Regions from separate parts of the Aeromicrobium jepli genome, predicted to be linked through region 2. Evidence: riboswitches for the same ligand, from Rfam matches in the RefSeq annotation. Region 2 holds a riboswitch; the other holds the start of a gene.
What was found. A riboswitch is a leader RNA that binds a small molecule or an ion and turns the genes downstream of it on or off. The one in region 2 is predicted to bind cobalamin.
Positions count from the first base shown of each region.

Region 1: it holds a riboswitch for cobalamin, as region 2 does, so the genes downstream of both, AB3M81_RS01015 (energy-coupling factor transporter transmembrane component T) here and AB3M81_RS04185 (VWA domain-containing protein) in region 2, are expected to answer to the same signal.

Region 1 covers NZ_JBFOKO010000001.1:224,495-238,751, forward strand. Annotated here, with positions in the region: gene AB3M81_RS01005 (hypothetical protein) at 1-1,311, shown strand, start outside; gene AB3M81_RS01010 (hypothetical protein) at 1,308-2,162, shown strand; cobalamin riboswitch at 2,173-2,296, shown strand; gene AB3M81_RS01015 (energy-coupling factor transporter transmembrane component T) at 2,372-3,514, shown strand; gene AB3M81_RS01020 (ABC transporter ATP-binding protein) at 3,511-5,112, shown strand; gene AB3M81_RS01025 (ECF transporter S component) at 5,112-5,924, shown strand; gene AB3M81_RS01030 (hypothetical protein) at 5,924-6,577, shown strand; gene AB3M81_RS01035 (ROK family transcriptional regulator) at 6,698-7,864, opposite strand; gene AB3M81_RS01040 (sugar ABC transporter ATP-binding protein) at 7,958-9,475, shown strand; gene AB3M81_RS01045 (ABC transporter permease) at 9,472-10,482, shown strand; gene AB3M81_RS01050 (ABC transporter permease) at 10,479-11,549, shown strand; gene AB3M81_RS01055 (substrate-binding domain-containing protein) at 11,561-12,733, shown strand; gene AB3M81_RS01060 (sugar phosphate isomerase/epimerase family protein) at 12,794-13,657, shown strand; gene AB3M81_RS01065 (Gfo/Idh/MocA family protein) at 13,654-14,257, shown strand, end outside.
Region 2 covers NZ_JBFOKO010000002.1:87,392-101,648, forward strand. Annotated here, with positions in the region: gene AB3M81_RS04165 (precorrin-8X methylmutase) at 1-383, shown strand, start outside; gene AB3M81_RS04170 (precorrin-2 C(20)-methyltransferase) at 380-1,882, shown strand; gene cobM (precorrin-4 C(11)-methyltransferase) at 1,884-2,639, opposite strand; gene cbiE (precorrin-6y C5,15-methyltransferase (decarboxylating) subunit CbiE) at 2,636-3,841, opposite strand; cobalamin riboswitch at 3,912-4,057, shown strand; gene AB3M81_RS04185 (VWA domain-containing protein) at 4,104-6,104, shown strand; gene cobO (cob(I)yrinic acid a,c-diamide adenosyltransferase) at 6,106-6,720, shown strand; gene cobBC (bifunctional hydrogenobyrinic acid a,c-diamide synthase/histidinol phosphate aminotransferase CobBC) at 6,714-9,134, shown strand; gene cobA (uroporphyrinogen-III C-methyltransferase) at 9,344-10,096, shown strand; gene AB3M81_RS04205 (histidine phosphatase family protein) at 10,093-10,515, shown strand; gene AB3M81_RS04210 (cobalamin biosynthesis protein) at 10,512-11,471, shown strand; gene AB3M81_RS04215 (cobalt-precorrin-6A reductase) at 11,410-12,150, opposite strand; gene AB3M81_RS04220 (cobyric acid synthase) at 12,147-13,643, opposite strand; gene kdpF (K(+)-transporting ATPase subunit F) at 13,780-13,872, shown strand; gene kdpA (potassium-transporting ATPase subunit KdpA) at 13,881-14,257, shown strand, end outside.

The DNA of each region.
Region 1 (14,257 bases), on a different contig from region 2:
TCGCTCGACGCGCAGCCGGCGGCCCAGCAGCAGATCCTGACGGCCGTCTCCGCGCGCGCCACGGAGTACGTGACCTACACGTTCGAGGGCACCACGACGATCTACCCGGGCTCGGCCGGCAAGCTCCTGCTCGCCGCGAAGGCCGCGGGACGGGACGTGCGCGCGGTCGGCGGCCGCGACCTGGTCGCCGACCTCGAGGCCACCACGAACGACGCGACGGGCGAGTCGAGCGACACGTACGGCCTGTTCGGCCAGACCTTCGCGACGCGCGGCCTGATCGCCGGCGGCAGCGACGAGGCGGCCACCTCGGTCGGCTTCATCACGGGCCAGCAGTGCGAGGACGGCTCGTTCCGCCAGAACCTCAAGGCGGCCTGCCCCGAGGTCCCCGAGATCGACACCACCGCCGCGGTCCTGACGACGCTCGCGGAGGCGCGCGCGGCGGGCATCGCCGTGCCGCAGGCGGTCGTCGACGACGCCGTGGAGGCGCTCGTCGGGGCGCAGGCGGCCGACGGCTCGTTCGTCGGCAACGGCGTGCCCAACGCGAACACGACCGGTCTGGCCGCGGTGGCGCTCTCGCGCGCGGGCCGCGGCGCGGAGGCGGCGAAGGCGGCCACGTGGGTGGCCCGGCACCAGGTCTCGGACGCCACGGGCGGTCGGCTCTCCGGTGAGGTGGGCGCCGTCGCGTACGACGCCGCCGCACTCGCCGCGGGCGCCGAGGACGGCATCGACGAGTTCACTCGCGACCAGTGGATCCGGGCCACGGTCCAGGCCGCCCCGGCGCTGACCCTCGTGACGGGCACGCGCGCTGCGGTGTCCGTGCCGAAGTACGCCCGCTCCGGCGCGACCGTGCGCGTGACCGTCAGCGGCCTCGCGGCGGGCTGGAGCGTCCGCGCCCGCTTCGCCGGCACGTCCCCGTCGGCCGCGGTGCAGCCCTCGGCGGGCCGTGCGACGTTCTCCCTGCGGGTCCCGAAGGGCACCGCGCGCCGCTCGCTGGTCGTGAGCGACTCGACGGGCCGCACCGTGGCCTCCACCGCGGTCCAGGTCCTGGCGCCGCGGACGCTGCGGGTCACGCCCGCCCGCGCCAAGGTCAAGCGCGCCAAGGTCCAGCGCATCGTCGTGCGCGGCCTGACCGCGCGCGAGCCCGTCCAGGTTCGCTACCGCGGCAAGCTCGTGAAGCGCGGATATGCGACGACGCAGGGCACCTACACGTACCGGTTCAAGGTCGGCCGCAAGGTCGGCAAGGCCACCGTGTCCGTGCGCGGCGCGTACGCCGACCGCAAGGGCTCGCGCACCTTCCGGGTCGTGAAGTGATCCGCAGGCTCGTGACGGTGCTGGCGGCGACCCTCGCGGGGGTCGCCGCCGGCCCGGCCCTGCTCGCCGCCCCCGCGCACGCCGCTGCGTGCCGCGCGGGCACGGGCGTCACCGTCGTGGTCGGCTCCTCGGTCGGCTGCGACCCCGACGGCGGCGGCCGGGCCGCGCAGAACTTCGCCGCCGCGGGCCACCAGCTCACCTACGCGACGCGCGCGCCCGGCTTCGTGTGCCGGGTCGACGGCGCGCCCGCGGACGCGACCTGCGTCGAGGCGTCGCCGCCGGACGCGTACTGGGCCCTGTTCTGGTCCGACGGGAAGTCCGGCGAGTGGGTCTACTCCAGCCTGGGCGTCACGGGGCTCAAGGTCCCGCAGGGCGGTGCGGTCGCCTTCGTGTTCCAGCGCTCCGAGAGTCGCACGTGGCCGTCGGTGCCCGCTCCCGTCGCGGCCGCGCCGGCGCCCACGCAGGCGACGCCGCGCCCGGACGGCCCGCGCGCCACCGAGCCGGGCTCCGCGGGCTCGAAGCCGTCGGCCCGGCGCAGCACGGCCCCCCGTGCGTCGGCCCCGGACGCGGCGCCGGTCCCCGGCGCGTCCTCGAGCGCGCCGACCGCGTCCGTGCCCACCGCGTCCGCCTCGGCCACCGCGACGGCCCACCCGACTTCGGCGCCCACCCCGGGCGCGACGACCTCGGCCGGCGAGGACGCCTCCGCGGCCGAGGAGGGCGAGGAGGTCATGCCGCTCGCGGCCACCGACGACGGGGGCACCTCGGCCGCCGCGATCGCGGCCGGAGCGGGCGTCGTCGCGCTGCTCGGTGTCGCGGGCGCTGTCGCGTGGCGGCGACGGAACGGGGCCTGAGCGCGGCGGGATAGACTCGGCCTCGTTGGACCACGTCCGGCACGGAGGAAACCGGTGCGAATCCGGTGCTGTGCCGCAACCGTCAGCCTCGCGACCGAGGTGAGCCGGGAACTCGCGCCGGACCGCCACCGCCACATGTTGTCGAGCAGCGACGGGTGGGTGATCGCCCTCCGCGGCCCTCGCCCCCGTGACGTCGGGAAGGGGACCGGATGGCCACCGCCGTCGACTCCTCGACCGTGCGTCCCGCCGCGCCTGCGCGCCGTCGCCGCGAGCTGCACCCGGGTGCGTGGTGGCTGTGGGCCCTCGGCCTGGCGGCCGGTGCCTCGTTCATGCTCAACCCGATCCTGCTGGTGGTCGTCATCGCGATCGCGAGCCTCGTCGTGGCGGCGTGCCGCGGCGACGCCCCGTGGGCGCTGTCGTTCCGGTACTACCTGTACTTCGGTCTGCTGATCGTGGTGATGCGCGTCGCCTTCCGGATCCTGCTCGGCGGCGGGTCGATGCCCGGCGACGAGGTCCTGCTGCACCTGCCCGAGGTGCCGCTGCCCGAGGTCGCCCGCGGCGTCCAGCTGCTCGGCGACGTCACCGTGAACGAGGTCCTCGTCGGCCTCTACGACGGCCTGCGGCTGGCCGCGCTGATCATCTGCATCGGCGCGGCGAACTCGCTGGCGAACCCCAAGCGCCTGCTCGCGTCCGCGCCGCCCGCCCTGTACGAGGTCGGTGCCGCGCTCGTCGTCGCGCTCTCGGTGTTCCCGCAGCTGGCCGAGAGCGTCCGCCGCGTGAACCGCGCCCGGAAGCTGCGCGGCGACGCGAGCCGCGGCACGGGCGCGATGCACCGCATCGTCATCCCCGTCCTGGAGGACGCACTCGACCGCTCGATGACGCTCGCCGCGGGCATGGACGCGCGCGGGTACGGCCGCAGCGGCTCGGCGTCGCCCCGCGAGCGGTTCGTCACGGGCGTGCTCATGCTGCTGGGCCTGTTCGGCCTCGCGGTCGGCACGTACGGCTACCTCGACGGGACCGCCCCGCGGGTCCTGACCTACCCGATGCTCGTGGCGGGCCTCGTGTTCGCCGTCCTCGCGCTGCGCTCGGCGGGCCGCCGTGTCCAGCGCACGCGGTACCGCACCCAGCGGTGGCTCGCGCCCGAGTACCTCACGGCCGGGTCGGGCGTTGCTGTCGCCGTGGGGCTCAAGCTGCTGTCCTCCACGCAGGTCCCGGTGCTCTACCCCGAGGTGCCCGGCTGGCCGCCGGTCAGCGTGCTGTCCCTCGTGGTCGTCGCGATCGGCCTGCTGCCGGTGTTCGTCGCGCCGCAGGCGCCCGTCGCCCACGACCTGGCCGGGGGTGAGGACGCGTGATCGAGCTCGAGAACGTGACGTTCTGGTACGACGGCGCCGAGCGCCCCACGCTGCAGGGCGTCGACCTGCGCGTCGACGAGGGCGAGCTGGTCCTCGTCGCGGGTCGCACCGGCTCGGGCAAGTCGACGCTGCTGGGGCTGCTCAACGGCCTCGTCCCGCACTTCAGCGGCGGCACCCTGGCCGGCGACATCCGGCTCGACGGGGAGTCGATCCTGGGCCGGCCGCCGCGCGAGCTGGCGCACCGCGTCGGCTACGTCGCGCAGGACCCGGTCGCGGGGTTCGTCTCCGACGTCGTCGAGGAGGAGCTCGCCTACGGGATGGAGCAGCTCGGCCTCGACCCGCAGACGATGCGCCGCCGCGTCGAGGAGACCCTCGACCTGCTCGGCATCGCCGATCTGCGCCGCCGCTCCGTCCGCTCGCTGTCGGGCGGCCAGCAGCAGCGTGTGGCCATCGGGGCCGTGCTGACGATGCACCCGCGCGTGCTGGTGCTCGACGAGCCGACCTCGGCACTGGACCCCACCGCGGCCGAGGACGTCCTGGCCACGATCGCGCGCCTCGTCGACGACCTCGCGCTGACGGTCGTCGTCGCCGAGCACCGCATGGAGCGGGTCATCCCGTTCACGGACCGGCTCGTGCTCGTCGAGGACGGCCGCGTCCGGTCCGGCGCACCTGCGGACCTGCTCAAGGACTCGCCCGTGGCGCCGCCGCTCGTGGAGCTCGGCCGGCTCGCCGACTGGCACCCCCTGCCGCTGTCGGTGCGGGAGGCCCGGCGCCGCGTCAAGCCGCTCGCGGCCCGCCTCGTCCCGGCGCCGGTCCCGGCGACGCCAGCGCGGCCGCCGGCGCTGACCGCCCGTGGGATCACCGTCCGCTACGGCTCCCTGCCGGCGGTCGACGGCGTCGACCTCACGATCGGCCGCGGCGAGATCGTCGCCCTCATGGGTCGCAACGGCTCGGGCAAGTCGTCCCTGCTGTGGGCGCTGCAGGGCACGGGCGAGCGGTCGACCGGCGTCGTCGACGTGGACGGGATCGACCCCGGCGACGTCCGCCCCGCGCAGGCACGGATGCTGGTCGGCCTCGTGCCGCAGACCGCCGCGGACCTGCTGTACCTCGAGAGCGTCGACCGCGAGTGCGCCGCCGCCGACGACCAGTCCGGCGTGCCGCGCGGCACGTGCCGCGGCCTGCTCGACCGGCTCGCGCCCGGCATCCCCGGAGACCGGCACCCGCGCGACCTGTCCGAGGGGCAGAAACTGGCCCTCGTGCTCGCCGTCGTGCTGACCGCGCAGCCCACCGTGGTCGCGCTCGACGAGCCCACCCGCGGCCTCGACTATCCCGGCAAGGCGGCGCTCGTGCGGATCCTGCACGACCTCGCGGCCGACGGCCGCGGCATCGTCGTCTCCAGCCACGACGTCGAGTTCGTCGCGATGGTCGCCGACAGCGTCGTCGTGATGGCCGACGGCGAGGTCGTCTCGCGCGGGCCGCTGCGAACCGTGCTGGCCGAGTCGCCCGCGTTCGCGCCGCAGGTCTCCAAGGTCCTGGGCCCGGCCTGGCTGACGGTCGGCGAGGTCGCCGCGGCGCTGCCGACCGAGGTGGCCCGGTGATCGACCGCCGTCCTCCCGTCGCCGTCCCGCTGACCCGCCGCTCGGCCCTCGTCCTGGCGGCGGCCAGCATCGCCGGCCTCGTCATGTTCGTGTGGCCGCTGCTCATCACACCGGCGGAGGGCCAGACACGCGTCGACCAGCCGTTCCTGTTCATGGCGCTCATGCCGGTCGTCGTGCTGGTCGTGGTGGCCGAGCTGTCGGAGGGCGGCCTGGACTCCAAGGCCCTCGCGATGCTCGGCGTGCTGAGCGCCATCAACGCAGCCGTCCGGCCGCTCGGCGCGGGCGTCGCCGGCGTCGAGCTGGTGTTCTTCCTGCTCATCATCGGCGGACGCGTGCTGGGCGCGGGGTTCGGGTTCGTCCTGGGCTGCACGAGCCTGTTCGCCTCGGCGCTGCTGACGTCCGGCGTCGGGCCGTGGCTGCCGTTCCAGATGCTGTGCGCCGCCTGGGTCGGCATGGGCGCCGGCCTGCTGCCGCGACGCCCGCGCGGCCGCGCCGAGATCGCGATGCTGGCCGTCTACGCGGTCGTGGCCGCGTACGCCTACGGGCTGCTCATGAACCTGTCGTCGTGGCCGTTCACGCTCGGCATCGCGGTGCCCGGCGCCGAGGACTCGCTCGCGATGGTGCCCGGCGACCCGGTCTGGGAGAACCTCCAGCGGTTCCTGCTGTTCACCCTGCTGACCTCGTTCTGGGGCTGGGACACCGGCCGCGCGATCACGAACGCGCTGCTCGTCGTGACCCTCGGCCCCGCCGTCCTCGCCACCTTGAGGCGCGCCGCCCGGCGCGCCCGCTACCTGCCCAAGGAGACCCCCTGATGAAGAGCCTGCTCGTCCGCCTCGCCGCCGTCGCCCTGCTGGGCGCGGGCGCGGTCGCCGTGCCGTCCGCCGCGTCGGCGCACGAGAGCTGCGAGTCGCCCGAGGACGTGCCGGTCGTGCTCGAGTTCGGCTCGCTCGAGGGCGGCGAGGACCGCGTCGTGTGCGCCCAGCACTCGGCCGGCGAGACCGCGATCGAGGCGATCAACGACGCGGGCATCGAGACCGCCGAGTCCAGCGGCGCGATGCCGATGGTGTGCCGCATCGAGGGCCTGCCCGCTCCCGAGGACGAGAAGTGCGGCGCCGCGCTCGACGGTGACGGCTACTGGGCGTTCATGGTCGCGCAGGAGGGCCAGGACTGGGCGTACGCGTCGGTCGGCCTGCAGGAGTACGAGCTGAAGGCGGGCGACTTCGTGGCGCTCAAGTACCACCTCATGAGCGACGGCGAGAACGTCGAGATCGCGAAGGCCGCCGACGCGTCCACGCGCGCCGAGGCCGAGGTCGCCGACGCCCACGGCGAGCAGGAGGGCGAGCACGCCGGCCACGACGACCAGGACGAGTCCTCGTTCGCCACCGTGGCCCTGCCCGTCGCGGTGGTCGCCGTCCTGCTGGTCGCCGTCGCGGCCTTCGTCGTCGCCCGCCGCCGCCGCGACTGACTCCGCCTGTCGCCCGTTCCCGCGAGTGGCGCAAAGCCGCCCGCCACTCGTCGAGTGGCGGGCGCTTCTGCGCCAGTCGCGACCCCCGTTTCCGCCACTCGCGCAGCGAGGCCGAGAGGGTCAGTCCGCGGCCGCCAGCAGCTCGGCGCTGGCCTGCTCGATCGCCTCGGGCGAGAGCGCGTGCGCGATCGCCATCGCCGCCGCGCCCAGCACGCCGGACTGCTCGCCGCTGACCGACGGGACGATCCGCAGGTGCTCGGTCGCCAGCGGCAGCGAGCGCCGGTAGACCTCCTCGCGGATGCCCGCGATCAGGTGCTCCCCGGCCTCCGCGAGCGCGCCGCCGATGACGACGACCGACGGGTTGATGAAGTTCACGATCATCGCCAGGACGTCGCCGATGTCGCGGCCGGCCTGCCGGACCGCCTGGATCGCCTCGAGGTCGCCGGCGCGCACGAGCTCGACGACGTCGGTCGCCTCGCTCACGCCGGACCGACCCAGGTCGCGGGCGATGGCGGGGCCGGCGGCGAGCGCCTCGAGGCAGCCGACGTTGCCGCACCGGCACACCACGTCGCTGCCGCGGGAGACGCGGATGTGCCCGATGTCGCCCGCCGTGCCCTGGCCGCCGCGCTGCAGCTCGCCGCCCGCGATGATGCCGGCGCCGATGCCCGTGGACACCTTGATGAGGATGAGGTCGTCGACGTCGGGGAACTGGGTGTCCTGCTCGCCCAGGGCCATGATGTTCACGTCGTTGTCGATGAGCACCGGCACGTCGAACGACCCGCGGACGAACTCGGGCACGTCGAAGCGGTCCCAGCCGGGCATGATCGGCGGGTTGATCGCGCGGCCGGTGGAGTGCTCGACGGGGCCCGGCAGGCCGATGCCGATGCCGGCCAGGTCGGCGGCGGGGCGGCCCGTCTCGAGCAGGAGGCGGTCGATCGTCGAGGTCACCCAGGTCAGCACCGGGACGGGGCCGTCGGCGATGTCGAGGTCCTCGCGATCCTGGGCCAGCACGGTGCCTGACAGGTCGACGATCGCGGCGCGCGCGTGACGCGCCCCGAGGTCGATCGCGGCGACGACCCGTGCCGCCGTGTTGACCGCGAGCAGTGACGGCGGGCGTCCGCCCGTCGAGCTGCGGCCGCCGTAGGGCGTGATGAGCCCCAGGCGCAGCAGCAGGTCGACGCGGGAGGCGACGGTGGAGCGGGCCAGGCCGGTCGACTCCGCGAGCTCGGCGCGGGTCATCGGCCGACCCGCGCGCTGCAGCAGCGCGAACACGTCGCTGGTCTTCACGCTGCTGATTCAACCATTCCGGCTTTTGAACGTCCAGCCGCCAACTTCTGCCGGGTTCTCGACAGAAGTGGAGATCTGTGTCACAGTGCTCACGTGAACGAGGCTGTGAGCGAGCGGGGATCCGCCCCCGTGCTGCGCGTCCGCGCGGTGACGAAGTCCTTCGTGGGCAACCGCGTCCTGCACGGCGTCGACCTCGACCTGCACCCCGGCGAGGTGCACGGGCTGGTCGGCGAGAACGGCGCCGGCAAGTCGACGCTCATGAAGATTTTCGCGGGCGTGCATCCCGCCGACTCGGGCTCGATCGAGCTCGGCGGCAAGGCGGTCTCCTTCACCCATCCCGTCCAGGCGCAGCGTGCCGGACTGGCCACGGTGTTCCAGGAGTTCAACCTGCTGCCCGAGCGCACGATCGCCGAGAACATCTACCTCGGCCGTGAGCCGCGTGGTCGCGGCCTGGTCGACGTCCGCCGCATGGAGGAGCAGGCCGCCGCGCTGCTGGGCGGGCTCGGCATCGACGGGCTGCGGCCCTCGCGGCGCGTCCGCTCGCTCTCGGTGGCCGAGCAGCAGATCGTCGAGATCGCCAAGGCCGTCAGCTTCGACGCCCGCGTCATCCAGATGGACGAGCCCACGGCCGCGCTCGCCGACCACGAGGTCGAGCTGCTCTACCGGATCGTCCGCGAGCTCACGTCGCGCGGCGTCGCGATCGTCTACGTCTCGCACCGGCTGCGCGAGGTCCTGGACCTGTGCGACACCGTCACCGTCCTCAAGGACGGCCGCCAGGTCGACACGCGCCGCGCGTCCGAGCTCGACGAGGCCACCCTCGTGCGGCTCATGGTCGGACGTCCCATGGACTCGTTCTTCCCCGACCCCGTCCCCGGCACGACCGTCGGCGAGCCGCGACTCGAGCTGCGCGGCGCCGGCAACGGCTACGTCGACGGCATCGACCTCACGCTGCGCGGCGGCGAGATCGTCGGCATCGCCGGGCTGCAGGGATCGGGCCGCACCGAGCTGCTCGAGGCGATCTTCGGCATCGAGCCGTTCACGCGCGGAGAGGTCGCGATCGACGGGAAGGTCACCGCGATCGGCTCGCCGCGCACCGCGATCCGCGCGGGCCTCGCCCTCGTGACCGAGGACCGCAAGGCGACCGGCCTGGCGCTGCACCAGTCGCTGCTGGACAACGCCCTCGGCGTCGTCCGCGCGGTGTTCCCGCGGCGGACCGAGGCCGTGCGCCGCGACGTGCCCGAGCTGTTCGGCTCGCTCTCGGTCTCGGCCCGGGCGCTCAGCCAGGAGGCGCAGCTGCTCTCGGGCGGCAACCAGCAGAAGGTCGTCCTGGCGCGGTGGCTCGCGACCGACCCGCGCGTCGTGCTGCTGGACGAGCCCACGCGCGGCATCGACGTGGGCGCGAAGCACGCGATCTACGAGGTCATGCGCACCCTGGCCGCCCGCGGCGTCGCGGTGCTCATGGTCTCCAGCGAGCTGCCCGAGGTGATCGGCATGTCCGACCGGGTGCTCGTGATGCGCGACGGCCGCCTCGCCGGCGAGCGGCCGTCCGGCTCCGACGAGGAGTCGATCCTGTCGCTCGCCGCCGGCCTCGACGAGGAGGTGGCCTCATGAGGGCCCGGCTCGCCGCACTCGACTCGACGATGATCGTGTGGGCCGTCCTGCTCGTGTCCGTCGTCGTGGGCGCGGTCATCACGGCGCTGGAGGGACGGAACTTCTTCAGCGTCGGCAACATCGACAACGTCCTGACGACCATGACGATCCTGGGCCTCATCGCGATCGGCCAGACGCTCGTGATCCTGGCCGGGTCGCTCGACCTCTCGGTGCCGTTCATGGTCAGCCTCTCCAGCGTCCTGGCGGGCGGGATCATGGCCGGCCAGACCTCGAACATCGTGCCGGGCGTGGCCGCCGCGCTGCTCGTGGCGGTCCTGTTCGGGCTCGCGAACGGCCTCATCGTGAGCCTGCTGAACGTCCACGGCTTCATCGCGACGCTCGGCACGGGCCTGATCGTGTCGGGCTACCTCGGCTCGAACTACCAGGGCAGCAGCGGCTCGGCGCCCTACGCCTTCCGGCTGCTCGACGCGACCCGCATCGGTCCCGTCCCGATCGCGACGCTCATCATGCTCGCGTGCGCCGGGCTCGCGGTGCTCCTGCTGCGGCGGACGCGGCTGGGCCACCACCTCTACGCCGTCGGCGGCAACGCGGACGTGGCCCGCATGTCGGGCGTCCGGACGCAGGTGCCGATCATCGCGGCCCACGTCATCTGCTCCGTCACGGCCGCCCTCGCCGGGCTGCTGCTGCTGGCCCGCCTCGGCGTCGGCCAGCCGACCGTCGGCTCCCAGGGCGGCTACGACCTGATGTCGATCGCGGCGGTCGTCCTCGGCGGCACGCTGCTGGCCGGCGGCAAGGGCAGCATCGTCGGCACGATCGCCGGCGTCGGCATCTTCGCCGTCCTCGACAACGTCATGGGCGTCATGGAGCTCAACCCGTTCCTCAAGGACGCCGTGCGCGGCATCGTCATCGTCGTCGCGGTGGCCGTGTACGCCCGGCGCGAGATCGACCGGCGACCCGAGCGGTTCGCGACCACGGCCTCCACCCCGACCCCGGAGGTGGTCCGATGACCACGCGCGTCCTGCCCCTGCACGAGTCCACGTGGGGACGCCGGTCCCTCGCGGCGCTCGCGACGCCGGGCGGCGGCATCTTCCTGCTCGTGATCGCCCTGCTGGTCGCGATCATGGTCTCGAACCCGAGCTTCGCCGACGGCAACGCCCTGATCCGCTTCGCGGGCCGCACCGCGCCGATCGCCATCGCCGCGATGGGCCAGTACTTCGTCATCGTGAGCGGCGAGTTCGACCTCTCGATGGGCGCGGTCATCGCGACCCAGGTCGTGCTCGCCGGCAACGTCATCGGCCAGGACGAGGGCCGCATCCTGCCCGGCCTCCTGCTGATGTTCGCCGTCGGAGCGCTCATCGGGCTGGTCAACGGGCTCGCCACGACGCTCCTGCGGGTGCCGAGCTTCATCGTGACGCTGGGCATGATGCTGTCGCTGACGGGCCTCGTCCGGTACGTCACCGGCGGCGCCGCCACGGGCAACCCCTCGGAGCGCTTCCGCGAGATCGGCCGCGGCGGCATCGAGGACGTGCCGCTCGTGGGGACGATCCCGTACCCGCTGCTGGTCCTCGTCGCGCTCGCGGTGCTCGCCGTGTGGCTCATGCGCCGCCCCTTCGGCCGGACCCTGATCGCCGCCGGCGACAACCCGGAGGCCGCCCGGTTCTCGGGCACGCCCCTGTGGTGGACCAAGACGCGCGCGTTCATCCTGTCGTCCCTGTCCGCGACGGTCGCCGGCATCCTGCTCGTCGGCTACGCGGGCGTCCACCCGTCGGTCGGCTCGGGCTACGAGTTCGCCGCGATCACCGCCGTCGTCCTGGGCGGCGTGGTGCTCGGCGGCGGCCGCGGCTGGGTCCTCTCGGCTGCGGCGGGCGCCTTCGCGCTCGAGCTGCTGTTCCTGCTGCTGACCAGCCTGGGCGTCCCGTCCACGTGGCGCGACACCGTGCAGGGGCTCATCATCATCGCCGCCGTGGCCCTCGCCGGCCGGGCCTGGCAGGGCGCCGTGCGCCGGCGCGCCCCCGTGACTTCTCCACCCACCCCCACCCAGCCCGCCCCGGGCGCAACGACAGGAGAGAACTGATGCGAGCATCGATGAGAGGGGTACTCGTGTCGGCCGCGGCCGTGCTGGTACTCGCTGCCTGCAGCACGGACGACGTGTCCGACGCGGGCGACGACGACTCGGGTTCGAAGGACACCGAGTGGTTCGTGCAGGCGGACTTCGACCGCCAGGACGAGCAGCGCAGCGCGACGTTCCAGGGCGACGAGGCGACGCCGTGGCTGCAGTACATCGACGGCGAGATGACCGACACGTCGAAGTTCAAGTCCGACGGCGCCAAGAAGGTCTGCTTCGCCAACGCCTCGATCAGCAACCCGTGGCGCCAGACCGGCTGGATCACGATGCAGCAGCAGCTGAAGGTCCTGCAGGACGAGGGCGTCATCTCGCAGATGGAGACCCGCGACGCGCAGGACTCCGACGACACCCAGATCGCGGACATCGACTACTTCATCAAGGAGGGCAACTGCGACGCCTTCGTCATCTCGCCCAACTCGACCGCGGCGATGACGCCGGCCGTCGAGCGCGCGTGTGAGACCGGCAAGCCGGTCGTCGTGTTCGACCGCGGTGTCGACACCGACTGCGCGACCACGTTCATCCACCCGATCGGTGGCTACGCGTGGGGCATCGACACGGCGGAGTTCCTGGTCGACAACCTCGAGAAGGGCGACAAGGTCGTCGCGCTGCGCATCCTGCCCGGCGTCGACGTGCTCGAGACCCGCTGGGCGGCGGCCGAGAAGATCTTCGAGGAGAACGGCATCGAGGCCGACGACCAGTTCACGGACGCCGATCCCACGAAGATCAAGCAGATCATCACCGACGCCCTCAACGCCGGCGACGTCAAGGGCGTCTGGATGGACGCCGGCGACGGCGCCGTCGCCGCGATCGAGGCGTTCGAGGACGCCGGCAAGGACTACCCGGTCATGACCGGCGAGGACGAGATGAGCTTCCTGCGCAAGTGGGAGGAGACCGGCCTGACGGGCCTGGCGCCCGTGTACTCGAACTTCCAGTGGCGCACCCCGCTGCTCGCGCTGCAGAAGATCTTCGCGGGCGAGGAGGTGCCGGCCGAGTGGGTGCTGCCCCAGTCGCCGATCACCGAGGACGACCGCGCCGAGTACCTCGAGGCGAACGAGGGCATGCCCGACGGGCACTACGCCAAGTTCGGCGGCGAGGACCTGCCCGGCTTCCCGAAGGCCTGGCAGGACCGCTGACCGCGACCGGGTGGCGGCGCCCCGCCGCCACCCGGCCCATCCCTCTCGACAGGAGCTCTTGTGCGCAGCATCGGCATCAACACGTGGGTCTGGCAGTCGCCGCTCACCGACGCCACGGTCGAGGCCCGGCTGGAGCACGTCGCCGGGCTCGGCTTCGACGCGGTCGAGCTCCCGCTGGAGACCGCGGGCGACCTGACTCCCGACGTGGTCGGGCCCGCGCTGGAGCGCACGGGGCTGGTCCCCCTCGTCGTCGGCGCGATGGCGCCGGGGCGTGACCTCGTCGAGGCGGACGACGCGACCGTCGCGGCGACCCAGGACTACCTGCGCGCGTGCGTCGACCTCGCCTCCGGCATCGGCGCGGCGGCGGTGTGCGGGCCGTTCTACGCCGCCACCGGCCGCACGTGGCGGATGACGCCGGACGAGCGGCATCGTGCGTACGTGCAGTGGCGCGAGCACCTCGCTCCGGTCGTGGACCACGCGGGGGATCACGGCGTCCGCCTCGGGATCGAGCCGCTCAACCGGTACGAGACCTCGCTCGTCAACACCGTCGACCAGGCGCTCGAGGGACTCGACGGGCTGCTGGGGCCGGCGCTCGGGCTGGCCCTGGACACCTACCACCTGAACATCGAGGAGCGGTCCAGCGCGGATGCGATCCGGGCCGCGGGGCGCCACCTCGTGCACGTCCAGGTGTGCGGCAGCGACCGCGGGGCGCCCGGCGGCGACCAGACCGACTGGCCCGCGCTGAGCGCGGCGCTCGACGAGGTCGGGCACACCGGGCCGCTCGTGATCGAGAGCTTCACCGCCGAGAACGCGTCCATCGCCACGGCCGCCTCGATCTGGCGGCCGCTGGCACCGACGCAGGACGACCTCGCGCGCGACGGACTCGCCTTCCTGCGCGACCTGACGGCGGGTGTCCTGCGATGAGCACCCTCGGCGTCGCCGTCATCGGCTACTCGTTCATGGGCAAGGCCCACTCCAACGCCTGGCGCAACGTTGGCGCGTTCCACCCCGACCTCCCGGCGGTGACGCAGCGCGTCCTCGTGGGACGGGACGCCTCGGCCGTCAGCGCGGCAGCGGACCAGTTCGGCTGGGCCGATTCCGCGACCGACTGGCGTGACGTCGTGACGCGGGACGACGTGGACGTCGTCGACGTGTGCACGCCCGGCCACCTGCACCACGAGATCGCCCTCGCGGCCCTGCGCGCCGGCAAGCACGTCATCGTCGAGAAGCCGCTCGCCAACACGATCGAGGAGTCCCTCGAGCTCGTCGAGGCCGCGACGAAGGCCCGCGCGCACGGCGTGCGCTCCATGGTGGGCTTCAACTACCGCTGCGTCCCGGCGCTGGCGCTCGCGCGCGAGGTCATCGGGCAGGGCCGGATCGGCGAGGTCCGCCAGGTCCGCGCCTCCTACCTGCAGGACTGGCTCGTCGATCCCGACGCGCCGATGACGTGGCGCCTGCGCAAGGAGCAGGCCGGATCGGGCGTGCTCGGCGACCTCGGCTCGCACGTCGTCGACCAGGTCCGCT
Region 2 (14,257 bases):
CGCGACTCCCCCGCGACAACGAGGTCCTGTGCCTGCTGCGCGACGAGCGCGTCCCGGACCTCGCCCGCGCCTGGTCGACCACGCGCTCGGCCGCGGCAGTCTCGCTCTGGGGCGACCGCCTGGCGGGTGCCGTGGTCGCGTTCGGCAACGCGCCGACGGCCCTTTTCCACCTGCTGGAGCTGCTGCGCGACGGCGCGCCGCGCCCCGCCGCGATCATCGGCACGCCCGTGGGCTTCATCGGTGCCGCCGAGTCCAAGCAGGCGCTGATCGACCTCGCCGCCGACTCGGGCATTGAAATCCCGTACCTCGTCGTGACCGGGCGCCGCGGAGGCTCGGCCATGGCCGCCTCGGCGCTCAACGCGCTGGCACAGGAGCGCGAGTGAGCGGGCGGCTGTTCGGCGTCGGAGTGGGCCCGGGCGACCCCGAGCTCATCACGCTCAAGGCCGCCCGGCTGATCGAGTCGGCCGACGTCGTCGCGTACCACCAGGGCGTCGGCAAGCAGTCGAACGCGCGCCGCATCGCGGCCGAGCTCGTGCGGCCCGGCGTGACCGAGGAGGCCCTCGTCTACCCCGTCACGACGCAGACGACCGACCATCCCGGCGGGTACGCCGGCGCGATGGCCGACTTCTACGACGAGTGCGAGCGCCGCGTCCGTGAGCACCTCGCCGCCGGCCGGGACGTCGTCGTCCTGGCCGAGGGCGACCCCATGCTCTACGGCTCGTTCATGTACCTGCACGACCGGCTCAGCGGCGAGTTCGAGACGCAGGTCGTCGCCGGCGTCCCGGCGTTCGCGGCCGCCACGGCCGCGACCGCGCTGCCGCTCGTGCGGCAGACCGACGTGCTGACGGTGCTGCCCGGGACGCTGCCGGAGCCGGAGCTGGCGCGCCGCCTTGCGGACACCGACGGTGCCGTGATCATGAAGCTCGGGCGGACCTTCGCCAAGGTGCGCTCCGCGCTCGAGCAGGCCGGCCGCGTCGAGGGGTCGTGGTACGTCGAGCGGGCGTCGATGGACGCCGAGCGCATTCTGCCGGTCGCGGAGGTCGACCCCTCGACGGTGCCGTACTTCTCGATCGTCCTGGTGCCGGGTGACACGCGGCCCGGTGTCGCCCGCTACGAGAACCCCGCGCCCGAGGCGGTCGCGCCGGCCGAGGGCGCCGAGGTGGTCGTCGTCGGCCTGGGGCCCGGCCCCGACCACTGGCTGTCGCCAGAGGCCTCGCAGGTCCTCGCCGAGGTCGGGCACGTGGTCGGCTACGGCCCGTACGTCGAGCGCGTCCCGCAGCGCGCCGGCCTGGTGCGCCATGCCTCGGGCAACACCGTCGAGGTCGACCGGGCGCGCGACGCGCTGGAGCTCGCGCTGTCCGGCGAGCGGGTGGCCGTCGTCTCGGGCGGCGACGCCGGCATCTTCGGCATGGCCTCGGCGGTGTTCGAGGCCGCCGAGGATCCCCGCTACGCGGACGTGAACGTCCGCGTGGTGCCCGGCATCTCGGCCGTGCAGGCGGTCGCCGCGCGGGCCGGCGCCCCGATCGGCGCCGACTTCGCGGTCATGAGCCTGTCCGACCGGCTCAAGCCGTGGGACGTCGTCGAGCGCCGGCTGCGCGCGATCGCCGAGGCCGACCTCGTGCTCGCCCTGTACAACCCGCGGTCGCGCTCGCGCACCGAGCAGGTGGCGCAGGCGCAGGCGATCCTGCTGGAGCACAAGTCGCCGAGCACCGTCGTGGTCGTGGGTCGCGACGTCGGCCGCGCCGAGGAGAGCCTCACCGTCACGACGCTGGGCGAGCTCGATCCGGGGACGGTCGACATGAAGTGCCTGCTGCTGATCGGCGCCTCGACCACCCGCGTGACGCCGAACGGGCGCGTCTGGAGCCCCCGCTTCGTCGAGTAGGTCAGCCGCGGGCGCGGCGCTCGCGGCTGGCGGCGTACAGGAACGACTCGCCGCCGCGGACGTCCGGCGCCAGTGCCGGACCGACCAGGATCACGGCCGCCTGGCGCAGGCCGGCGGCCTCCACCTGGTCGGCGATGTCCGCCAGCGTGCCGCGCAGCACGAGCTCGGCGGGCTGGGTGGCCTGCGAGACGACGACCACGGGGCAGTCGGCGCCGTAGTGCTCGGCGAGCTCTGCCGCGAGCTCGCGCGTCCGGGTGATGCCCAGGTGCAGCGCGAGCGTGGCGCCCGTGGCGGCGAACGCGGCCAGCCGCTCCCCCTCGGGCATCTTCGTGGACCGCGCCTGGGTCCGGGTCAGCACGACCGACTGGGCGACCTCGGGCACCGTGAGCTCGGCGCCCACGATCGCCGCGGCGGCCGCGTAGGCGGGCACGCCCGGCGTGACGTCCCACGGGACGCCGGCGGCATCGAGCCGGCGCGCCTGCTCGTGCACGGCCGAGTAGAGCGACGGGTCGCCCGAGCACAGCCGGACGACCTCGCGCCCCGCGCGGTGCGCCTCGACCAGCTCGGCCGTGATCTCGTCGAGGTCGAGGTGCTGGGTGTCGACCAGGCGGGCGTCGTCACGACAATGGCCGAGCACCTCGGCGTCGAGGTACGTCCCGGCGTAGAGGCACACGTCGGCGGACTCGAGCAGGCGCACGGCGCGAAGCGTGAGCAGGTCCGCGGCACCGGGGCCGGCACCGACGAAGTGGACGGTCATGAGTCTCCCTTGACGATGGACCACTGGCTGACGGCGCGCCCGGGCGTCCACCCGGTGAACCCGCCGAGCGGCTCGGCACGCTCGACGTGGAGGCGGACCAGCTCGCCGCCGTGCCGACGGTACCGGTCCAGCAGGACGGTCTCGGTCTCGGCGGTCACGGCGTGGACGACCAGCCGGCCCCCGGGCCGCAGCGCCGACCAGCACGCATCCAGCAGGCCGTCGGCCGTCGACCCGCCGCCGACGAAGACCGCGTCGGGCGCCTCGAGGCCGGCCAGCACGCGCGGCGCCTCGCCCTCGACGACCGCCAGCCCCGGGACGCCCAGTCGCTCGGCGTTGCGGCGGACCAGGGCGACGCGGTCGGCCCGCGGCTCGATCGCAATCGTCCGCGCGCTGGGCCACGCGCGCATCCACTCGACGCCGATCGAGCCGCTGCCCGCCCCGACGTCCCACAGCAGCTGGCCCGGTGCCGGCGCGAGGCGCGCGAGCGCACTCGCCCGCAGGTCGCGCTTCGTGATCTGGCCGGCGTGCTCGAACGCGTCGTCGGGCAGGACCCCGCCCATGGCCCAGCCGGGTCCCGTGCCGCGGACCTCGACGGCGAGCACGTGCAGGCGCGGCGCGGTCTCGCCCCAGGCGTCCGCCGTGGACTCGAGCCGTGACTCGGCCGGGCCGCCGAGGTCCCCCAGGACGACGAGCCGCGACTCACCCCACCCGAGGCCGACCAGGAGCTCCGCGACCGCGGCGGGCGTGGACTCGTCGCTCGACAGGACCAGCAGCCGGCGACCCGCGGACAGGGCCGGGACGACGAGCCGCACGTCGCGGCCGACGACGCTCACGACGCCCGCCGACTCCGCGGGCCAGCCCATCCGCGCCCGGGCCAGCGCCACGGACGACACCGCCGGGACCACCGTGACGGACTCGCTCCCCAGCAGGTCGATGAGCGTCGTGCCGATGCCCGACACGAGCGGGTCACCCGACGCGAGCGCGACGACCGGGCCGTCCAGCCGTGCGAGCAGCGCGGGCAGCTCGGCGCGCAGCGGCGACGGCCAGGCGATGCGCTCCTGGCCCGGGTTCGCAGGCACCGCGTCGAGATGACGGCGCCCGCCCAGCAGGGTCCGCGCGCCCTCCACGATCGTCCTCGAGGAGGCCGGCAGGCCGTCCCAGCCGTCGGCGCCGACGCCGACCACGGTCACGTGCACATCCATGGTCGAGGACCCTAGCCCGGTCGTCCCGCCATCTGGGGGCCCCGGTCCGGCGTCCACCGAGGCCGTCTATGGTGTGGCTCAGGTTCGAGGTGCCCCACGGCCGATGGCCACGGGGAGAATCTGGGAAGCCGGTGAGAATCCGGCACAGGGCCCGCTGCGGTGACTCAGGCGTCAGACCTGGGAAGTCCGAAGACCGGCCTCGATCCGACCCGGGGCGCGACCGCGTCCCGGACCGACTTGGCAGATCGAGCGGGAGCCCTACATGCCAGCGCAGTATCCGTTTTGTGCCGTCGTCGGCTCCGACGACATGACCCTCGCCCTCACCCTGGTCGCGATCGACCCGCTCATCGGCGGCGTCCTGGTCCGCGGCGAGAAGGGCACCGCCAAGACCACCACGGTCCGCGCCCTCGCCGGCGTGCTGCCGCCCGTCCGGGTCCGCGCCGGGGACCGGTTCTCGGTCGATCCGGACGATCCGGCGGCCCACTCCCCCGACGGCCCCCTCGACACCGAGGTCGTCGAGCGTCCCGTCCGCCTCGTCGAGCTGCCCGTCGGCGCGAGCGACGACCGCGTCACGGGCTCGCTCAAGCTCGACGCGGCACTCCGCGACGGACGCGTCGAGCTCGAGCCCGGCCTCCTCGCCCGCGCCCACCGCGGCCTGCTCTACGTCGACGAGGTCAACCTGCTGCACGACCACCTCGTCGACCTGCTGCTCGACGCGGCCGCCACCGGCAGGGTCAGCATCGAGCGCGACGGCGTCTCGGCCGAGCACGCGTCGCGGTTCGTGCTGATCGGCACGATGAACCCCGAGGAGGGCGAGCTGCGCCCGCAACTGCTCGACCGGTTCGGCCTGACCGTCGAGGTGGCGGCGCCGCGAGATCCCGCCCTTCGGGTCGAGGTCGTCCGCCGCCGCATGGCCTTCGACGCCGACCCTGAGGGCTTCGCGGCACGCTGGGGCCGCGAGCAGGAGCTGCTGCGCACGCGCCTCGCGGACGCGCAGGCCCGCGTGGCCGAGGTGGTCCTCGACGACGAGACGCTCACGACGATCGCCGAGATCTGCGCCGCCTTCGACGTGGACGGCCTGCGCGCCGACCTGGTCACGGCGCGCACGGCGGCGGCGCACGCCGCGTGGCAGGGACGCACCCACGTGACCCGCGAGGACGTGCGCGTCGCTTCACGCCTCGCGCTGCCCCACCGGCGCCGCCGGAACCCGTTCGACGAGCCCGGACTCGACGAGGACCGCCTCGACGACCTGCTCGGCTCGGACGAGCCCGACCCCGGTCCCGAGGACGACGGTCCCGGCGACGGCGGAGGACCCGGCGGCTCGCCGGACGACGCGCCGTCCGACGGCACGGGACCGGACGCGCCGTCCGAGCAGCCCGACGCCGGCCACGAGCAGCAGCAGCCGGCCCCGGCCGGCGCCGGATCGGTGGCCTCGGCCGGCGAGCCCGCCCGGGCGCGCCTGCTGGTCGTGCGTGGCACGGGCGAGGGCGAGTCGGGACGGAGGTCGCGGGCCCGCACGCCCCACGGCCGCGTCGCCGGAGTGCGGCGCGACCCCGAGCCCACCGGCCGACTGCACCTCCCGGCGACCATCACCGCCGCGGCGCCGCACCAGGTCGCCCGCCGCGGACTGACCGAGGGCCGCGGCCTCGCGCTCGACCTCACCGACCTGCGCCGGGCCGAGACCGTCGGGCAGGAGTCCAACCTCGTGCTGCTGTGCGTCGACGCCTCGGGCTCGATGGCCGCGCGCCGGCGGATGGAGCAGGTCAAGACGGCCGTCCTGTCGCTGCTGCTGGACGCGTACCGCCGCCGCGACAAGGTCGCCCTCGTGACGTTCCGCCAGCACGCCGCGGAGATCGCGCTGCCGCCGACCGGGTCCGTCGAAGTGGCTTCTCGCCGCCTCGCGGAGCTCCCCGCCGGCGGCCGCACCCCGCTCGCCGAGGGCCTGCACCGGGCGGCCGAGGTCGTCCGCCGCGAGGCACTGCGCGACCCGTCCCGCCGGCCGCTCCTCGTCGTGGTCACCGACGGCCGCGCCACGGCCGGGCCCGACGCGCTCGCCCGGGCGCACCACGCGGCGCGCCACATCGCCGCCACCGGGATCCAGAGCGTCGTGGTCGACTGCGAGTCCGGGCGCTACCGCCTCGGCCTGGGCGCCGACCTCGCCACCGACCTGCAGGCCGAGCACGTCCCGCTCGGCGAGGTCACGGCCGACGGGCTCACCGGAGTCGTGCACGCCGCGACCGCACCGCGCGAGGGGGTGGCCTGACATGCCGCAGGGCACGCCGCTCGTCGTCCCGAACGACGGGCTCACCACGCGCCAGCGCCGCAACCGGCCGCTGCTGATGGTCCACACCGGCGACGGGAAGGGCAAGTCCACCGCCGCGTTCGGCGTCGCGATGCGCGCCTGGAACCAGGGCTGGGACATCGGCGTCTTCCAGTTCGTCAAGTCGGCCAAGTGGCGCATCGGCGAGCAGACCGTCCTCGAGCGCCTCGGCCGCCTGCACGCCGAGACCGGCGAGGGCGGCCCGGTCGAGTGGCACAAGATGGGCTCGGGCTGGTCGTGGAGCCGCAAGGGCGGCACCGAGGCCGACCACGCCGCCGACGCCGCCGAAGGCTGGGCCGAGGTCAAGCGCCGGATCGCGGCCGAGCGCCATCGGCTCTACGTCCTGGACGAGTTCACGTATCCGATGCAGTGGGGCTGGGTGGACGTCGACGACGTCGTTGAGACCCTCGCGAGCCGGCCCGGCACCCAGCACGTCGTCGTGACGGGTCGTCGCGCCGATCCCCGCCTCGTCGAGGTGGCCGACCTGGTCACCGAGATGAACCCCGTGAAGCACCCCATGGACGTGGGCCAGAAGGGCCAGCGGGGCATCGAGTGGTGACCCTGCCACGGGTCCTCGTGGCAGCCCCGGCGTCGGGGCACGGCAAGACGACGATCGCGACCGGCCTCATGGCCGCGCTCGCCGCCCGCGGGCACGTCGTCTCCGGCCACAAGGTGGGACCCGACTACATCGACCCCGGCTACCACGCGCTGGCCACCGGACGCCCCGGACGCAACCTCGACCCGCACCTGACCGATCCGTCGCTCGTCCCGCCGCTGCTCCTGCACGGCGCGCGAGGCGCCGACCTCGCGGTCGTCGAGGGCGTGATGGGCCTGTTCGACGGCCAGATCGGCGGCGACGGGTTCGCCTCGACGGCGCACGTGGCGACGCTGACGCGCACGCCGGTCGTGCTCGTCGTCGACGTCTCGCACGCCTCGCGCACGATCGGGGCGGTCGTCCACGGGCTGGCGACGTTCGAGCCCGGCGTCACGATCGCCGGCGTCGTGCTGAACAAGGCCGGGTCGCCCCGCCACGCGACCGAGGTGGTCCGCGCGGTCGAGCGGACGGGCATCCCGGTCCTGGGCGTCGTGCAGCGCGACCAAGGGGTGAGCGCGCCGTCGCGGCACCTCGGCCTCGTCCCCGCCGAGGAGCGCGACGAGGCCGCCGCCTCGCTCGCGCGGCTGACCGAGCAGCTCGCGACGAGCGTCGACCTCGACGCCGTCCTCGAGGTCGCCCGGTCCGCGCCCGACCTGACGGAGCCGGCCTGGGACCCGGCCGCGCACGTCGGCCGCGTCGGCCGCGACTCCCCCGTCGTGGCCGTCGCCGCGGGCCGCGCGTTCACGTTCCGGTACGCCGAGACCACCGAGCTGCTCGAGGCGGCCGGCTGCTCGGTCGTGCCGTTCGACCCTGCCCGGGATCCGGTGCTGCCCGCGGGAACGCGCGGGATCTACCTCGGCGGCGGTTTCCCCGAGGTCCACGCGGCGGCGCTCAGCGCCAACGCGAGCCTGCGCGCCGACCTGCGCGCCGCGGTGCTCGACGGCGTGCCGACCGTCGCGGAGTGCGCCGGCCTGCTGTACCTGTGCCGCTCGGTCGACGGGCATCCGATGGTCGGCGCGCTCGACGCGGACGCCGCCATGACGCCGCGCCTGACCTTGTCGTACCGGCGTCCGACACTGGCCGGGGACCAGCTGCTCGGGCCGGCCGGGACCACGGCGACCGCGCACGAGTTCCACCGCACGGCCGTGACCCCGACCCACGGCGGCCGTCCCGCGTGGACCGTGGACGGCGACGGCGTCGGCTTCGCGGGGCCGACCCTGAGCGCGTCCTACCTGCACGTGCACTGGGCCGGGCACCCGCACCTCGCCCAGGCCTTCGCGGACGCGACCGCCGCGACCCGGCCGCACGACGGCTCGCCGCTGGTGCGTGAGGCGGCGGCCCGTCCCGAGCCCGCTCCCGCCCTCGCCGATCCGCTGCGCCACCACGGCGACGCCGAGGCGGACGCGGACCTGGTCGACCTCGCCGTGAACGTCAGCCGCCTGCCCCGGCCCGAGTGGCTCGAGCGCGCGCTCGCCGAGGGGCTCGCGGCCTCGACGGACTATCCCGATCCGACCGCGGCGCGGGCGGCGGTCGCGCGCCGGCACGGCCGCGCGGCCGAGGACGTCCTGGTGACGTCGGGCGCCGCCGAGGCGTTCACCCTCATTGCGCGCGCTCGGCGCTGGCGCCGTCCCGTCGTGATCCACCCGCAGTTCACCGAGCCGGACGTGGCCCTGAGAGCCGCGGGACACGAGGTCACGCACGTCCTCTGCTCCCCCGAGCAGGACTTCGCGCTGCGGCCGAGCGCGGTGCCCGAGGACGCCGACCTCGTCGTCGTCGGGAACCCGACCAACCCGACGGGCCGCCTCCATCCGGCGGCCGACGTCCGGGCGCTGTGCCGGCCCGGCCGCGTCGTGGCGGTGGACGAGGCGTTCATGGACTTCGTCCCCGGTGAGACGCAGAGCCTCGCGGACCGCCGCCTTCCCGGCCTGGTCGTCGTGCGCAGCCTGACCAAGCTGTGGTCCATGCCGGGCGTCCGCGCGGGGTACGTCGTCGGCGACCCGGCCGCGGTCGCCGACCTGCGGGCCCAGCAGGCGCCGTGGTCGGTGGGCACGCCGGCCCTGCACGCCGTCATGGCGACGGCCGGCCCGGACGCGACGCGCGAGGCCTACCGGCGTGCCCGCCAGGCCGAGCAGCACCGGCGCGTGCTGGTCGACGGACTCGCCGAGCTGGGCGTGCCCGTGGTCCCGTCGGCCGCGCCGTTCGTCCTGGCGCGACCCGGCCCCGGCCTCCATGCCCGGATGCGCGACGCCGGCTTCGCGCTCCGCCGCGCCGACACGTTCCCGGGCCTCGACGACGCCTGGGTGCGCATCGCGGTGCGCGAGCCGTCCGTCACCCGTCACCTGCTCACCACGTGGGGAGTCCACACCACATGCACCTGAACGCCCGGGGCCTCAGCGCCCTCGTCCTCGACGGCGGCGAGCACGCCGTCGCGACCGTCGCCGGCCTGCTCGGAGACGGCGCCTCGGTGACCCTGCACGCCGAGTCCGCCTGCGCGGTCCTCGAGGACCTCGCCCAGCGCGGCCGGCTGGTGTGGACGCGCGACGCCGTGGACGAACGGTCCTTCGACCTCGTCGTGCGCCGCCTCCCGGTGCCCGTCGCACCCCGCGACGCCGGCCGGTCCGGCCGCGTGACCCTCGTCGGCGCCGGCCCGGGCGACCCCGGGCTGCTCACGGTCGCGGGTCGCGAGGCGATCGAGACCGCCGACGTCGTGGTGGCCGACCGGCTCGCGCCGTGGGAGGCGCTCGCGTGGGCCCCGCCGCACGCGGAGGTCGTCGACGTCTCGAAGATCCCCTTCGGCCGCTCGACCAGCCAGGACGAGATCAACCGCATCCTCGTCGAGCGCGCCCGGGCCGGACACCACGTCGTCCGCCTCAAGGGCGGCGACTCGTACGTGTTCGGGCGCGGCTTCGAGGAGGTCCAGGCGTGCGCCGCCGCGGGCGTGCCGACGACCGTGATCCCGGGCGTCACCTCCAGCGTCGCTGCCCCGGAGCTGGCCGGCGTCCCGGTCACCCACCGTGGTCTCGTCCAGGGGTTCACCGTGGTCTCGGGACACGTCCCGCCGGGGCACCCCGACTCCACCGTCGACTACGCGGCGCTCGCGCGGTCCGGGACCACACTCGTCGTCCTGATGGGCGTGCGGACGCTGCCGGCCATCGCCGAGGCGCTCGTCGAGGGGGGACTCGACGGTGCGACCCCCTGCGCCCTCGTCGCCGACGCGAGCCTGCCGAGCCAGCGCAGCCTGCGCACGACCCTGGCGAAGGCCGCCAGCGAGTCCGCCGCGGCCGGGATCGGCGCTCCCGCCGTCGCGGTCATCGGCCACGTCGCCGCGCTCGAGCCGTGATCTGCTGGCTGCGGCACGGCGAGTCGACGTGGAACGCCGCCGGGCGCCTCCAGTACGGCGACCCGGCGCCGCCGCTCACGGAGCTCGGCCGGCGGCAGGCGCTCCTCGCCGCGCGGAGCCTGCGCCACGAGCCCTTCGCGGTCGTCCTCTCCTCGCCCGCCCGGCGTGCCGTCGAGACCGTGGAGATCGTCGCGCGCGAGCTCGGGCTCGGCTTCGGCCTGGACGACCGGCTGGTCGAGCGCGGCCGCGAGGAGCCGGTGGACGCCGTGCGCGAGCGCGTCGGCGCGCTGGTCCGCGAGCACGGCGACGGACTGCTGGCGATCAGTCACGGCGACACGATCGCGATCGCCGTCGAGCTGCTGACCGGCCGGCCGTGCGAGGTCCCGGCCAACGCCGAGCCGATCGTGACGGGCCGATGACGGCCGCTCGCGCCGCCGGTCTCGCGGCGGGCTTCGTCCTCGACCGCCTCCTGGGCGACCCGGCGCGGCTGCACCCCGTGGCGGGCCTCGGGCGGTTCGCCGCCCGCGTCGAGCAGGTGACGCACCGCGACCACCGCGCCGCGGGCGTGCTGCACCACGGCCTCGTGGTGGTGCCACTGGCCGGTGCCGCCCTCGTGGCCGAGCGCGCGTGCCGCCGGCCGTGGCAGCGCGCACTGCTGACGGCCGCCGCGACGTGGGCCGTGGTCGGCGGGCGGTCGCTCGTGCGCGAGGGCGAGACGATCGCGGGACAGCTGGCGCGGGACGACCTGCCGGCCGCACGGCTCCAGGTCACCCATCTCGTCGGCCGCGACCCCAGCGGGCTCGACGGCGCCGGCGTGGCCCGGGCCGCCGTCGAGTCGCTCGCGGAGAACACGTCCGACGCGGTCGTCGCTCCCCTGCTGTGGGGCGCGGCGCTCGGCGTGCCGGGACTGGTCGGCTACCGGGCGATCAACACGCTCGACGCCATGGTCGGCCACCGCAGCCCGCGGTACGAGCGGTTCGGCTGGGCCAGCGCGAGGGTCGACGACGCGGCCAACCTCGTCCCGTCCCGGGTGTCCGCCGCGCTCGCCGCGGGCCTCGCCCCGACGGTCGGCGGCCGTCCCCGCGACGCCTTGCGAGCATGGCGTCGGGACGCGCGGCGACACCCGAGCCCGAACGCCGGACCGGTCGAGGCCGCGTTCGCGGGCGCCCTCGGCGTGACGCTCGGAGGGATCAACGACTACGCGGGCCGCATCGAGGACCGCGCGCGGATGGGCGACGGTCCCGCCCCCGTCGTCGCCGACCTGCCACGCGCGACGCGGCTCGCCACGGCGGTGGCGTGGGCCGCGGCCGGTCTCAGCGTGCTGCTCGCGCTCGGACCCAGGCGCGCGCGTCAGCGGCGTCGCGCACGACGCTGACGCCGGCCGGAGCACCGGCCCGGCGCACGACGACCACGGGCGTCCCCCGCTCGGCGGCGACGTCCAGCTTGGCCTCCGTGTGGGTGCCGCCGGAGTCCTTCGTGACGAGCACGTCGGTGCCCGCCATGGCGTCCCGCTCGTGCTCGAGCGTGTACGGGCCCCGGCTCTGCACGAGCGTCCAGGCACCGGGCAGCGCGATCTCGGGCGGGTCGACGACGCGCACGACGCAGGCGTGGTCGCGCAACGGCTCCACGAACCGGTGCAGCGACTGGCGGCCGACCGTGAGGAACGGCCGCTCACCCAGTCCCGCCGCGACGCGCGCGGCCTCGTCGTGGTCGTCCACCCAGTGCCACGTGCCGGCGTCCTCGCGCTCCGCCCAGCCCGGCCGCTCGAGCCGCACGAGCGGCACCGAGGCGGGGCCGCACGCGGCCGCCGCGTTCGCGCTGATGCGCTCCGCGAAGGGGTGCGTCGCGTCGACCACCGCGTCGACCGCGTTCTCGACGAGGTACGCGGTGAGGCCGTCGACGCCGCCGAAGCCGCCGATCCGGACCTCGCCCACGGGCAGGCGCGGGCGGGCCACACGGCCGGCCAGCGAGGTCACGACGTGGTCGCCGTCGGCGACGAGCAGCTCCGCCAGCGCACGCGCCTCCCGCGTGCCGCCGAGGAGCAGGACCCTCATGCGAGCGGGCCGATCGTGGGCAGCGCCGGCGCCCCTCGACGGGCCAGGTCCAGGAGGGCGTCGACGTCGAGGTGCTTCTCGGCCAGGTCGCCGAGCAGGTCCAGCCGGGCCTCGCGTGCGGCGCCGAAGCTCACGCCCGACCGCGCGAAGGACCCTCCGCGCGCGCGAGCCGCGAGGTCGAGCACGGCGGTCCGGAGCTCGTCGGACTCGAGGCTCCCGTGCCACATCGTGCCGAGCACGGAGCCGTCGCGCGCGCCGCCCAGGAACTCCTCGGCGCCGGGGTCGCGGGTGATGCGGCCGTGGTGGATCTCGTAGCCGGACGCCGGGGCGCCGAGCGCCTCGCCGTGCGGCAGGCGCAGCACCTTCTCCGCCCCGAATGTCGTCTCGACCGGGAGCAGTCCCAGACCCGGCACGTCGGCCGGCGCGCCGGCCTCGACGCCGTCGGGGTCGTGGACGTGCCGGCCGAGCATCTGGAAGCCGCCGCAGATGCCCAGGACCGCGCGTCCGGCCTCCGCGTGGCGGACGATCGCGCGATCGAGCCCGCGGGACCGCAGCCACGCCAGGTCGGACACGGTCGCACGGGTGCCGGGGACCACCACGAGGTCGGCGTCGGCCAGGTCCCGCGGATCGGCCGTGAACACGACATCGACCTGCGGCTCGAGGCCGAGCGCATCCACGTCGGTGAAGTTGCTGATCCGCGGCAGCCGGACCACGGCCACGCGCAGCGCGCCGTCGGCGGTGGTGCGCCGTCCCTCGAGGTCGAGCGCGTCCTCCGAGTCCAGCCACACGTCCGGGCTCCACGGCAGGGTGCCGAACACGCGGCGCCCCGTGACCTCCTCCAGCTGGCGCAGCCCCGGCGCGAGCAGCGACTCGTCGCCGCGGAACTTGTTGACCACGAAGCCCGCGACGAGCGCCTGGTCGGCGGCGTCGAGCAGCGCGACCGTGCCGTAGAAGGCCGCGAAGACGCCGCCGCGGTCGATGTCGCCGACGACGACCGTGGGGATGTCCGCATGACGGGCGAGGCCCATGTTCACGTAGTCGCCGGCGCGCAGGTTGATCTCCGCCGGGCTCCCCGCGCCCTCCGCCACGACCACGTCGTAGCGCGACGCGAGGTCGTCGTAGGCGGCATGGGCGGCCGCCGCGAGGTGCGTGCGCCCGCCGATGAACTCGCGGCTGCTGATCTCGCCGGCGGGCTCGCCCATGACCACCACGTGGCTGCGCCGGTCGCCGCCGGGCTTGAGCAGCACGGGGTTCATGGCGGCCTCGGGCTCGGCGCCCGCGGCCAGCGCCTGGACCCACTGCGCGCGGCCGATCTCGGCCCCGTCGGCGCACACCATCGAGTTGTTCGACATGTTCTGCGCCTTGTACGGAGCGACCCGCACGCCGCGGCGGGCGAAGGCGCGGCACAGCGCCGTCGTCACGAGGCTCTTGCCCGCGTCCGACGTGGTGCCGGCGACGAGGAGTCGGCCGGGGCGAGGGGGCTGCGGGTCCACGCGTCCAGTATCCCGGTGGCGGCCGGAGCACCGAGCGTCGGTGCCGGTGCCCGGGCCTCGCCAAACTCGCGTCAAGCGACGTCAAGATCGCGTCAAGACGACCGAGGTCGGGCGGCGGCGGCGCTTGGCTGGCCGCATGAGCATCGAAAGCGGCCTGCTGACGGCGGTGGTGATCGCGCTGGCGATCTACCTGCTCGCGGCCCTCATCCTCCCGGAGCGTTTCCAGTGACCGACACCATGGGCGGTCTGCTGTCGATCGCCGTCCTCCTGACGCTGCTGGCCGTCCTGTACGTCCCCCTGGGCGACTACATGGCGCGCGTCTACACCAGCAGTCGACACCTGCGCGTCGAGCGCCTCGTCTACCGATTCACCGGGGTCAGCCCGGACGCCGAGCAGAGTCCGAGGTCGTACGCGATCAGCGTCGTGGGCTTCTCGCTCGTCTCCGTCGCTGTCCTGATGGCGATCCTCATGGGACAGGCGCACCTGCCGATGAGCCGCGACATGGACGGCATGCCGTTCTGGATGTCGTTCAACACGGCGATCTCGTTCGTGGCGAACACGAACTGGCAGTCCTACGGCGGCGAGTCCACGCTCGGCTTCACGGCCCAGATGGC